Regions from separate parts of the Kluyvera sp. CRP genome, predicted to be linked through region 1. Evidence: predicted binding sites of a transcription regulator. Region 1 holds the regulator's gene; the other holds the start of a gene.

The links. Region 1 encodes Fur, which represses iron uptake genes when iron is present. Its sites were predicted from a motif close to ATAATAATGAGAACNACTATCAA; they were not measured.
Region 2: the regulator Fur is predicted to act here: its motif matches at 4,748-4,770, upstream of feoA (ferrous iron transporter A).

What each region holds. Positions count from the first base shown of each region.
Region 1 covers NZ_CP082841.1:2,621,397-2,628,194, forward strand. Annotated here, with positions in the region: gene nagE (PTS N-acetyl glucosamine transporter subunit IIABC) at 1-74, shown strand, start outside; gene glnS (glutamine--tRNA ligase) at 259-1,917, shown strand; gene chiP (chitoporin) at 2,400-3,806, shown strand; gene chiQ (ChiQ/YbfN family lipoprotein) at 3,857-4,192, shown strand; gene fur (ferric iron uptake transcriptional regulator) at 4,314-4,766, opposite strand; gene fldA (flavodoxin FldA) at 5,059-5,589, opposite strand; gene ybfE (LexA regulated protein) at 5,741-6,034, opposite strand; gene ybfF (esterase) at 6,164-6,798, opposite strand, start outside.
Region 2 covers NZ_CP082841.1:1,520,729-1,527,526, forward strand. Annotated here, with positions in the region: gene gntX (DNA utilization protein GntX) at 1-575, opposite strand, end outside; gene bioH (pimeloyl-ACP methyl ester esterase BioH) at 613-1,389, shown strand; gene K7B04_RS07035 (YdgH/BhsA/McbA-like domain containing protein) at 1,504-1,773, shown strand; gene feoC ([Fe-S]-dependent transcriptional repressor FeoC) at 1,822-2,058, opposite strand; gene feoB (Fe(2+) transporter permease subunit FeoB) at 2,068-4,386, opposite strand; gene feoA (ferrous iron transporter A) at 4,418-4,642, opposite strand; gene K7B04_RS07055 (Tex family protein) at 5,060-6,798, opposite strand, start outside.

The DNA of each region.
Region 1 (6,798 bases):
GCGGTCTGGTGATTAAAGCCGAAGGTCACGTGGTTGCGGGTCAGACGCCGCTGTATGAGATTAAAGGTAAATAATCGCTCCTGAGTAAAGTAGATTAATGCCTTAAGCGGCGGGGGAATTCCTCCGCCGCTTTTTTTTGCCGTAAATTCCCCCATATTCATCGGTACAACGCCTTTTTGTGCAACTAATAGTTGTCTCCGGGCGCGGCTTATAAGATCATGTGCCGTTATACGTTGTTTACGCTTTGAGGAATCCACGATGAGTGAGGCTGAAGCCCGCCCGACTAACTTTATTCGTCAGATCATCGATGAAGATCTGGCAACCGGTAAGCACAACACGGTGCATACACGTTTTCCGCCAGAGCCGAATGGCTATCTGCACATCGGCCACGCGAAATCTATCTGCCTGAACTTTGGTATCGCGAAAGACTACCAGGGCCAGTGCAACCTGCGTTTCGATGACACCAACCCGGTGAAAGAAGATATCGAATACGTAGAGTCGATCAAAAACGATGTCGAGTGGTTAGGTTTTCACTGGTCAGGCAACGTTCGCTACTCCTCGGATTACTTCGATCAGCTGCACGCCTACGCTGTAGAACTTATCAACAAAGGCCTGGCCTACGTTGACGAACTGACGCCGGAACAGATCCGTGAATATCGCGGCTCGCTGACTGCGCCGGGCAAAAATAGCCCATTCCGCGATCGCAGCGTAGAAGAGAACCTGGCGCTGTTCGAAAAAATGCGTACCGGCGGCTTCGCGGAAGGTACCGCGTGCCTGCGCGCCAAAATCGATATGGCTTCGCCGTTTATCGTTATGCGTGACCCGGTGCTGTACCGTATTAAATTTGCCGATCACCACCAGACCGGCACCAAGTGGTGCATCTATCCGATGTACGACTTCACTCACTGCATCAGCGATGCGCTGGAAGGCATTACCCACTCGCTGTGTACGCTGGAGTTCCAGGACAACCGTCGTCTGTACGACTGGGTGCTGGACAACATCACCATTCCGGTTCACCCGCGCCAGTACGAATTCTCGCGCCTGAATCTGGAATACACCGTGATGTCCAAGCGCAAGCTGAATCAGCTGGTGATGGAAAAACATGTCGAAGGCTGGGACGACCCGCGTATGCCGACCATCTCCGGTCTGCGTCGCCGTGGCTACACCGCCGCCTCCATTCGCGAGTTCTGCAAGCGCATCGGCGTGACCAAGCAGGACAACACCATTGAGATGGCGTCGCTGGAATCCTGCATTCGTGAAGATCTGAACGAAAACGCGCCGCGCGCGATGGCGGTTATCGATCCGGTAAAACTGGTGATCGAAAACTATCCGCAGGGTGAGAGCGAAATGGTTTCCATGCCTAACCATCCGAATAAACCGGAAATGGGCAGCCGTGAAGTGCCGTTTAGCGCCGAAATCTGGATCGATCGCGCAGACTTCCGTGAAGAAGCGAACAAGCAGTACAAGCGTCTGGTGATGGGGAAAGAAGTGCGTCTGCGTAACGCCTATGTGGTGAAAGCAGAGCGCGTGGAGAAAGATGCCGAAGGCAATATCACCACCATCTTCTGTACCTACGATGCTGATACCCTGAGCAAAGATCCGGCTGATGGCCGCAAAGTGAAGGGCGTAATTCACTGGGTTAGCGCCGCGCACGCGCTGCCGGTAGAGATTCGCTTGTACGATCGTCTGTTCAGCGTACCGAACCCAGGCGCCGCAGAAGACTTCCTGGCGGTGATGAACCCTGAGTCACTGGTTATCAAGCAGGGCTATGCTGAGCCGTCTCTGCAGGCCGCTGAGGCCGGTAAAGCGTACCAGTTCGAGCGTGAGGGTTACTTCTGCCTCGACAGCCGCTACAGCACGGCAGACAAGCTGGTCTTTAACCGTACCGTTGGTTTACGTGATACCTGGGTTGGCTAATACTCGCCGATCCAACATGAAAAACGCCGCTTTTGCGGCGTTTTTTTTGCCTGGTCATATGCCCCTGGCGCCGATGGCAACATATCGTTCCTTTCTGTTCCGGTAATGTGCAAACCGGTTCTTTTTTATAGTTTCGCGATGCGAATTAATAATATTTTCCTGGATCTGGTACGTTCGCACTTTTTTACATCTACCCACCCCTGATCTTCAATGTAAACGGTCTCATTAACATTTCATCCAAGCCCCGCAAGGGCTGGCTTGTGCAAATGTTAACAATGCATTACGTTACACATTGAAACCAAATATGTGCGCTTTGTCATAATCCTGCACTCTTGTTGCGGAAAAGGATTGATAATTCGCGTCGCGAAAAATAGTCTATCAATGTACTGAAACACCTTTTTTCCAGAAGTTCATTTTTTAGCGTTTTATTTTTTTGCTTCTGCTTTGCAGCGGCATTTTTAAAAGTCAAAGAGGATATAACTATGCGTACGTTTAGTGGCAAACGTAGTACGCTGGCGCTGGCTATCGCCGGTGTGACAGCAATGTCAGGCTTTGTGATGACTCCGGAAGCGAAGGCAGAAGGGTTCATTGATGATTCAACATTAACCGGCGGCATCTACTACTGGCAGCGTGAGCGTGACCGTAAAGATGTGACCGACCACGACAAATATAAAACCAACCTTTCTCACTCCACCTGGAACGCCAACCTCGACTTCCAGTCGGGTTATGCGGCTGACATGTTCGGTATTGATATTGCTGCTTTTACCGCGATTGAAATGGCGGAAAGTAGCGAAAGCGGTCACCCGAACGAAATTGCATTCTCGTCAAAAAATAAAGGCTATAGCGAAGATTACAGCGGCGATAAGAGCGGTATCAGCCTGTATAAAGCGGCAGCTAAATTTAAACTTGGCCCAACCTGGGCGCGTGCGGGTTACATTCAACCAACCGGTCAAACCCTGCTGGCACCGCACTGGAGCTTTATGCCGGGTACTTACCAGGGCGCTGAAGCCGGGGCAAACTTTGACTACGGCGACAATGGCGCGCTGAGCTTCTCCTACATGTGGACCAATGAGTATAAGGCGCCATGGCATCTGGAGATGGATAACTTCTATCAGAATGATAAGAAGACCAAAGTTGATTACCTGCACTCTATTGGTGCGAAATACGATTTTAAAAATGACCTGGTGCTGGAAGCGGCATTCGGTCAGGCGGAAGGTTATGTCGACCAGTACTTCGCCAAAGCAAGCTACAAATTTGATATCCCTGGCGGCCCGCTGACCACCAGCTACCAGTTCTACGGTACCCGTGACAAAGTGAGCGATCACGGCGTGAACGACATTTACGACGGCACCGCGTGGCTGCAGGCGTTAACATTTGGCTATAAGCTGAACGAAGTGTTCGACTTCCGTCTGGAAGGGACCTGGGTTAAGGCTGACGGTCAGCAGGGCTACTTCCTGCAGCGTATGACCCCGACCTACGCGTCATCTAACGGTCGTCTGGATATCTGGTGGGATAACCGCTCTGACTTCAACGCCAACGGCGAAAAAGCGGTCTTCTTCGGTGGTATGTATGACCTGAAGAACTGGAATCTTCCTGGCTGGGCAGTGGGTGCATCCTACGTCTATGCATGGGATGCGAAACCAGCGACCTGGCAGATGAACCCGGATGCCTACTACAACAAAAACAATACGATCAGAGAATCTGCATACAGCCTGGATGCCATGTATACCGTACAGGAAGGCCGCGCGAAGGGTACCCTCTTCAAACTGCACTTCACTCAGTACGACAACCACTCCGACATCCCAAGCTGGGGCGGTGGTTACGGCAACATCTTCCAGGATGAGCGTGACGTGAAATTCATGGTTATCGCACCGTTCACTATTTTCTGATGCATGATGCGGCAGGGGGAAGCCTCTGCCGCCGCTAAGAGGCTCATCGTATGAAAAAACTGATTATTGTTGCCCTGATGGCCGCTGGCCTTACCGCTTGCGCTCAGCCATCCACGCCGAAAGAAGACAGTAAGCTGAAGGATGCCTACAGCGCGTGCATTAACACCGCTGAAGGCAATCCGGACAAAATCCAGGCCTGCCAGAGCGTGCTGAACGTGCTGAAAAAAGAGAAACAGCATGAACAGTTTGCTAATCAGGAATCCGTACGCGTGCTGGATTACCAGCAGTGTATTCAGGCAACCCGTACCGGTAACGACCAGGCCGTAAAAGCCAAATGCGATAAGATGTGGCAGGAAATTCGCAGCAATAACACCGTGAAGCCATAAGATAAGGCGAATGCTAATAACTGAAAAAACCGCTGCTTGCAGCGGTTTTTTTATGGCTGAATGCGAACGAAGGGCAAAAAAAAACCAACGCATGGCGCTGGCTTTTTAACGAGGGGGGAAGTTACTTCTCTACACCATCGTGAGCATGTTCATCTTCACGGCAGTCGCCTTCAGCGCAGTGGCCATAAAGATAAAGGCTGTGGTTGGTCAGACGAATTCCGTGTTTGGCGGCAATTTCACGCTGGCGAGCTTCGATAGATTCGTCGCTGAACTCGATCACTTTGCCACAGTCGAGGCAAATAAGGTGATCGTGGTGATGCTGCTGGGTCAGTTCGAAAACGGATTTGCCGCCTTCAAAATTATGACGGGTCACGATGCCCGCGTCATCAAACTGGTTCAGGACACGATAAACCGTGGCCAGGCCAATTTCTTCACCCATGTCGATCAGGCGTTTGTATAAGTCTTCCGCGCTGACATGGTGGTTATCCGGTTCCTGAAGAACTTCCAGAATCTTTAACCGTGGAAGTGTGACTTTCAGGCCAGCCTTCTTTAATGCGGTATTATTGTCAGTCATGCGGAATCTGTCCTGTTGCTAAACGATTAACTTCCATCAGCGAAAGTATCACAGAGAATTCACCCGTTTTAATGCGTCTCATTATAGAATGACCCTGGATAAATGAAAACAGCAAGGCTTGGGTAAACTAAGCTTTCAAAAACGAGGCGTCACCGACAAACAGAGCGATGAACCTACGCTAAATCAGAAGATATTGTACAGGTATGCGCTGAAAAGTTAAAAAAATGTAGCTATTATTTTGATTGCTTTTACCTATTAATGAGGCGCGATTTGTTATCGCGCCTCAATATCATCAGGCGTTTTTGATTTCGTCGAGGTGCAGCTCTTCAGCAACCTGCTTAACCCATTTTTCAACGCGTTCAGCGGTCAGCTCCGGCTGGCGGTCTTCGTCAATCGCCAGACCCACGAAGTGGTCGTCATCGGCCAGGCCTTTCGACGCTTCGAAGTGGTAGCCTGCGGTTGGCCAGTGACCAACGATGGTCGCGCCGTTTGGCTCGATGATGTCGCGAATCGTACCCAGCGCATCGCAGAAGTACTCCGCGTAGTCTTCCTGATCGCCACAGCCGAAGAGGGCGACCAGCTTACCGTTGAAGTCAACTTCTTCCAGAGACGGGAAGAAATCGTCCCAGTCGCACTGTGCTTCACCGTAGTACCAGGTTGGGATACCCAGCAGCAGGATATCGTAGCCTGCCAGGTCTTCTTTGCTGCTCTTGGCAATGTCGTGAACGTCAGCGACATCTTTACCAAGCTGTTTTTGAATCATTTTTGCGATATTTTCGGTGTTCCCGGTGTCGCTACCGAAGAAGATGCCAACGATTGCCATGAGTAAAATAACCTCTTGAAACTTAATGATATGGTGGTGGCTTATTGCCCACAGATAAGGGCAATCATAGCAGAACAGAGAAGCGGGCGGAAACAGCTATCGTGCCGTACTGCACACTCTGCTACATGAAAGTGCGTTCTGGGGGGATATTTCAGACTTTCCCTTGTCCGTGCAGCAGCGCCAGTTGGCTCATCAGCATCTCTTCGATGAGTTCGCTGCGGCTCATGTCACGGGCTGCCGCCAGCTCGTTGAGCGCATCAACGGCGTCGCTGTTTAGCTTTAACTCGACGCGCTTAAGCCCACGAACTTTGTCGCGTTTGAGCTGATTGCGCTTATTAATGCGGAGCTGTTCGTCACGCGAAAGCGGATTGGTTTTGGGTCTTCCCGGCCGACGCTCATTTGCGAACAAATCTAATGTCGTACGGTCCGTTTGTTCTTTTGCCATGGTTCTGAGTGACTTCGGGGAAACAAGCTACCGGACGGTGCCCGGTGCAGACAGCGCGCAATCATACAACAGTGGAACCCGCACGCCAACGACCACGGCCATTCTGGCGCGCGGTCGATGCATTTTTAATCACTCAGCGAGGTAACGGCGAATGGCGCGCAGCACGGCGTCCGGTTTTTCGGCGTGAACCCAGTGACCCGCCCCGGCAATCACGTGCGCTTTCGCCTGCGGGAACTGCGCCAGCAGATCGTCACGATAGGCTTCGGTGATATACGGTGAATTGCCGCCGGGAATAAACAGCGCAGGGTGTTCCCAGGCCGGAATGGTTTCCCAGCCGACGATATGGGGATATTGCTCCCACAGCACCGGCACGTTAAAGCGCCAGGCACCGTCAACAAACGACTTCAGCAGAAACTGAATCACGCCTTCTTCATGCAGATACTCGCGCATCACCGTGGCTGCCTGCTGGCGCGTGGAGACGCCCGCGCTGGTGACGGCGTTAATGGCGGCAAAAATCTCATCATGACGACGCACGTGGTAATCCACCGGCGCAATGTCGATTGCCACCAGGCGGTCGATGCGCTCCGGGGCCAGCGCGGTCAGCGCCATCACCGCTTTTCCGCCCATTGAATGGCCGATGAATGTCGCTTTCTCAATCTGGTTGGCGTCGAGAGTATCGAGCAAATCCTGCGCCATGGCCGGATAGCTCATATCGTCGGAACGCGGCGACAGACCGTGGTTACGCATGTCGACCTGAATGACAT
Region 2 (6,798 bases), 1.1 Mb from region 1:
TCATCCACAATCACCATATGGCGCCCACGTACGGATAATTCAAGCTGGAAAGCATTTTTCAGGTTGTGCTTGCGCAACCGGGCGCTGAGCTGATGCTGGGTCGCCGTTGGGCGAATACGCGTGAGAGCCCGGGGCTGATAATCGGCGTGTAACCAGTGTGCCAGCGCACGACAGAGCAGCTCGCTTTGATTATAGCCTCGCCGCCAGTGACGGCGTTGCCACAACGGAACGCTGATAAGCTGCACAGGAGCGGGTAGGTCGGTTCGTTGACGAACGGCCAGCAACAGTAGACGCGCCAGCGTGGATGCCAGCTCTGGGTTACCGCTGAACTTGAAGCGGTGGATTAACTGACTGAGCGGAGGACGATAGTCGTTAATCGCCACCAGCCGCTGCCATGGCGGCGGTTTTTGCAGGCAGCGGCCGCAGGGGATTCTGGCGTTTTCTGCCGGCAGGCCGCACTGCGGACAATGGCTCCCTTGCGTAAACAGCGTTTTGGCGCAGCGCGAACAGATGCCCCACGCAGGCAGCGCCAGCGGCATTTGGCATAGCCAGCACGCGCCGTGGACTGTTAGCATAATCCCTCCTTAAGCGAAGAAACGAGAACGATAGCTGATGAACGACATCTGGTGGCAAACCACGGGCGAAGGAAATTGTCATCTTGTGCTGCTGCACGGATGGGGGCTGAATGCACAGGTCTGGGATTGCATCACGCCGGAATTGAGCGCGCATTTTACGCTGCACCTGGTCGACCTGCCGGGTTACGGACGTAGCGGTGAATGGGGTGCCATGACGCTGGAAGCGATGGCGGAGAAGGTGCTGGAAAATGCCCCTGAACGGGCCATCTGGCTGGGCTGGAGCCTGGGAGGGCTGGTGGCGAGCCAGATTGCCTTGAACCACCCGACGCGCGTGCAGGCATTGGTTACCGTGGCGTCGTCTCCTTGCTTTAGCGCGCAGGATGAGTGGCCGGGCATTAAGCCGGAAGTGCTCAGCGGCTTTCAGCAGCAGTTGAGCGAAGATTTTCAGCGTACCGTTGAACGTTTCCTGGCGTTGCAAACCTTAGGCACCGAAAGTGCCCGACAGGATGCTCGTGCGCTGAAACAGGCGGTGTTATCGCTGCCGATGCCGTCGTCTGAGGTGCTCAACGGCGGCCTGGAGATCCTCAAAACCGCGGATTTACGCGAGCCGCTGACGGCGCTGGATTTACCGTTCCTGCGCCTGTATGGCCGACTCGATGGCCTGGTGCCGCGCAAGATTGTCCCGCAGCTGGATGCGCTGTGGCCGCGGAGCGAATCGCTCATTTTTGACAAAGCGGCCCATGCGCCGTTTATCTCTCATCCGCAGGCGTTTTGCGCACCCTTGCTGGCATTGAAAAAGCAAATTGAGAAATAATTCTGTGCGGACGTGGTAAAACAGATATTCATAGCAATACTTAAGCTGTTGCGGCAGGTGATTATTTCGCGCACCCGCGCAGCGCAAATAACAACCCTAAGGAGAGTAGAGGCTATGAAATTTGTTACAGGTATTGTTGCATCTCTGGTGATTGGCTCCCTGTCGTTTGGTGCGTTTGCTGCTAAAGAGATCCAGAAGGAAGATGTTGCCAAGCTTAAGCTGACGAAAATCGGCAACATCACCACCTCGCGTACTACTTCGCCAATGGATGCGAAGCGCGATCTGTCGAAAAAGGCGGATGAGCTGGGTGGTAAGTATTATGTGATTATTGCGGGTGGGAAAAACGAAAAAACCGTCCACGGTAATGCGGACGTCTACAAGTAAGTTTTGCCTTTTACTCCCGACGCTGCTGACAGCGTCGGGGATAACCTCTTAACGTAGCGCCCACCACTCACGCAGGCACGCTTTGCCTTCCGGGCAGCTTTTGCAGCTACCGCTCAGGCAACCATCAGCGTCTTCCTGAATTTTCACCACTTTTCCCATCGCTTCTAAGCGGCTCAGCATGGCGTCAACTAACGCTTGCGGCGTATGCAGTTGGGCGCTGAGCTGTGAGGCTTCCATGCGTCCTTGCAGGGCCAGCGTGTCGCGTATTTCGATCAATGACGCCATCATCGCTCCTTAGTGGCAATCGCCAGCCGGGCTGGAGCAGCAGGACGTCGGCGTTTTGCGCGTCGCCAGCAGGGAGACATCCACCCGGCTACGGGCGCGGCGCAGCAGACCGAGCACCACAATGTTGAACAGAATCACCGCCAGAATGCACACCAGGCTGTAGCGTGGATGCTGGCTGAAGCTGACTGTCTGGTAGTAGAGCGTGGACAGCGAGTAGGCGATATTCAGCCCCCACAGGATGGAGAACGTCATCCAGCCACGGCTTGATTCACGGGCTATCGCCCCCATTACCGAGATGCACGGAATGTAGAGCAACACGAAAATCAGGTAGCTATACGCTGCCGCCGCGCTGCCGAATTTGCTGCCCATCACGCCCATTGCGCCGGTTTCCATCTCGCCATCACCTTTGCTGGCTTCGATGGGGTTGGCCAGTACGCTGAGGCTGAAGGTGTCTTTCAGGCCTTGCCAGGTTTCATCGAGCGCGCCCAGCAGTTCATCACCGAGATGGAATTCCTGTGGGTTGAACGCTTCGTTCTGGATGTCTTCAGCGGTGTAGAGAGTGTTCAGCGTCCCCACCACCACTTCTTTCGCCATCGCCCCGGTAAACAGGCCGACGGTGGCTTGCCAGTTATCTTCATGCACGCCAATTGGTTTAAACACTGGCGTAATCGCGCGGCTGACAGAGGCCAGCGCCGAGTCGTTGATGTTGTCGACGATCTTGCCGCTGAACGAGAAGCTGTTCAGTGCGCTCAGGAAAATACTGACGATCACGATAACTTTACCGGCGCGCAGCACGAAGCCTTTCAGGCGCTGCCAGGTCTGGATGAACAGGCTTTTGATGTGCGGTACGTGGTAGACCGGCAGTTCCATGACGAACGGCGAGGCTTCGCCACGCATGATGGTGTATTTGAGCATCAGGCCGGTGAGGATGGCGATAACGATCCCCAACACATAGAGCGAGAAGACCACCAGCGCGCCGCCCTGGCCGAAGAAGGCCGCGGCGAAGACCGCGAAGATAGCCAGACGCGCGCCGCAGGACATAAACGGTGCCATCATAATGGTCATCAGGCGTTCACGTGGGGCATCCAACGTACGGGCGCCCATCACCGACGGCACGTTACAGCCGAAGCCGACGATCAGCGGCACAAAGGATTTCCCCGGCAGACCAAGCGCCTGCATCAGGCGGTCCATGACGAAGGCGGCGCGGGCCATATAGCCGGAGTCTTCAAGGAACGAGAGGAACAGGTACATCATGCCGATTTGCGGCACCAGCGGCAGAACGGTGTTGATACCGCCGCCGAGCCCCTGCGCCAGGAATACGGTCAGCCAGTCCGGGAAGTGCAGGGTGTAGCCAATCCACTGAATACCATGAATAAAGAGCGCTACCGAGCCGCCGTCGAAGATGGGCTGTAAGGCACCGCCGATGTTAATCGCCAGCAGGAACATCAGGTACATCACGAACAGAAAGACCGGCAGCCCCAGCACGCGGTTGAGGACGATTTTATCCAGCGCGGCGGTAAAACGGCTTGGTTCGGCGGTCAGCGTATTGCTGACGGCGTCGCAGATAGCGGCGATGCTCTGGTAGCGAGCGTCGGCGATATGCAAAGCGGGATCGTCCAGCTCTTCGCTCAGGTGCGCCAGCGAAACGTCCAGCTTATGCGCCGCATCGCCGGCGTAGGCGCGGCTGTAGATGTCGCCTTCCAGCATCTGCATACCCAGCCAATGGCGCTGGCGCTCCGGAATGTCCTGCGCCATCTCTTTGGCCAGATTATCGGCTTCACGCAGCAGCGGCTGCGGGTAGTGCACCAGCTCCAGCGGCTGATTGCCCTTGTGGCGATCAATCGCCATTTTCAGCGCTTCAATGCCGCGGGCGCGGGTCGATACCAGCGGTACCACCGGGCAGCCGAGACGAGCGGAAAGGGCGTCGACATCGATGCGAATCTGCTGCTTCTCGGCGATATCCAGCATGTTCAGCGCGACCACGCACGGAATGCCCAGCTCGAGTAATTGCAGCGTCAAATACAGGTTACGTTCCAGGTTGGAGGCGTCGACCACGTTAATCAGCAGGTCGGCATCGCCGCTGAGAATGTAGTGGCAGGCGATTTGTTCATCCAGCGACGTTTGTGACGAGATAGTGGTCAGCGAGTAGGTGCCCGGCAGGTCGACAAGGGTGACCTGATGATCGGTGGTGGCGAAAGAGCCTTCTTTACGTTCAACCGTCACACCCGCCCAGTTGCCTACGCGCTGGCGCGCGCCGGTCAGCTGATTGAATAAGGTTGTCTTGCCGGAATTAGGATTACCAATTAGACCGATGGTTAATTTTTTCATTTTTCAGACTCTTATTACCGGGCTGAAGTCATTACGCGACAGGTTCTAATTCGATTAGCGCGAGATCTTTTTTACGCAATACCAGGCTTACGCGACGGGTTTCAATATGAATGGGGTCACCCAAGGGCGCAACGCGAACGACATGGAATGATGAGCCAGGCAGCATGCCCAATGAGAGGAGTTTCTGCCGATAGGCTGGGCTAATTTCGCGGGAGAAACCAACAATCTTCCACGCAGTATCCGGTGTAAATTGCATAGAACCTACTTGTTTTATCGCTAGCTGGACGAGGGAGTGCCCGCGTGCGGCCTGATGGCGGCAAGGGCATCGTCAAGGAATAAAGAATAAAATCCACTGCAAATGATGATAATGAGAATGGTTTTTATCATCAATACATAATATGCGGTTGGTGGGAGTTTTGCGCACTATTTGCACTTTTTTTGATATTACTCAAGCAACGCATTGTAGCGATAAATCAATTAACCGATATTTACATCGCTTAATGTTTAATTAAGGTTTCATTGGTTAATAAAATAAAACGTGATGCGGTTTATTATTAAAAGTTGCGCGAAAATATTAATTACTGAGGGCGAGATAAGGCGCGAAGCGAATGCGTCACGGCTGGTGGTGTAAAGCGCCTTATCCCCCATGCAGGCTGGATAAGGCGTTTATCGATTAGCGTTTTTTACCCATTGCTGCGGCTAAAGCGTCCATCATGGCGCTGTTACCGGCAGGCTGAGCTTCGCGGCCGCGCGGCTTGGCCGCTTTCGCCGCTGGACGTCCGCTGTTCTGCGGACGGTCATTACCGCCGCCGCGACGGGCGTTGGTTTCACCCGGCTGCTCATCCAGACGCATAGTCAGGGCGATACGTTTACGCTGCAAATCGACCTCCAGCACCTTCACTTTGACGATATCGCCTGCTTTCACCACGGTGTGTGGATCTTCGACGAATTTATCCGCCAGCGAGGAGATATGTACCAGGCCGTCCTGGTGCACGCCGATATCGACAAAGGCGCCAAAGTTGGTGACGTTGGTCACCGCGCCTTCGAGGATCATTCCCGGCAGCAGGTCGTTCATGGTTTCGACGCCATCGGCGAACTTCGCGGTTTTAAATTCCGGACGCGGGTCGCGGCCCGGTTTTTCCAGCTCTTTGATGATATCGGTGACGGTCGGTACGCCAAAACGTTCGTCGGTAAACTCAGAGGCTTTCAGGCCGCGAAGTTCACTGCTGTTGCCCATCAGATCTTTCAGCGCCTGCTGGGTGGCCGCCAGAATGCGTTCAACCACCGGGTAGGCTTCCGGGTGCACGGTGGAAGCGTCCAGCGGGTTATCGCCGTGGTTGATGCGCAGGAAGCCCGCGCACTGCTCGAACGCTTTCGGCCCCAGACGACTTACCTTCAGCAACTGCTGGCGGTTCTGGAACTGGCCATTCTCATCGCGCCAGGCGACGATGTTCTGCGCCATCATGCGCGTCAGGCCCGCGACGCGGGTCAGCAGCGGCACGGAGGCGGTGTTCAAGTCCACGCCGACGGCGTTCACGCAGTCCTCGACGACCGCATCCAGCTTACGCGCCAGCTGCGTCTGGCTGACGTCATGCTGGTACTGGCCCACCCCGATGGATTTCGGGTCGATTTTCACCAGCTCGGCCAGTGGGTCCTGCAGACGACGGGCGATAGACACCGCGCCGCGCAGGGAAACGTCGAGATCCGGGAATTCCTGCGCCGCCAGTTCGGAAGCGGAATACACCGAAGCGCCTGCTTCGCTGACGATCACCTTCTGCGCGGTGACTTGCGGGAACTGTTTCTGCACATCGAGGAAGAAACGCTCGGTTTCGCGTGAGGCGGTACCGTTGCCGATCGCCACCAGCTCCACGTTGTGTTTTTCGCACAGCGCCGCCACGGCGACCGCCGCTTTCGCCGCCTGCCCGGTGTGCGGGTAGATGGTATCCGTCGCCACCAGCTTGCCGGTGCCGTCCACCACCGCCACCTTCACGCCGGTACGCAGACCAGGGTCGAGGCCCATGGTGGCGCGCAGACCGGCTGGTGCAGCCATCAGCAGATCGTGCAGGTTACGGGCGAAGACGTTGATGGCTTCATCTTCCGCGCGTTCGCGCACGGTGCCCATCAGTTCGGTTTCGAGGTGCATCAGCACTTTGATGCGCCAGGTCCAGCTCACCACGCCTTTGCGCCAGCTATCCGCCGGGGCGTTGTTCAGGCGCAGGCCGAGGTGGTCGATAATAATCTGTTCGCAATGGCTCTCTTTCGGCGGCTCGTCGAACTGCGGATCGGCGTTGAGCGAGAGTTGCAGAATACCTTCGTTGCGCCCGCGGAACATCGCCAGCGCGCGGTGGGAAGGGGTGGTTGAAATCGGTTCGTGATGGTCGAAGTAGTCGCGGAACTTCGCGCCTTCTTCTT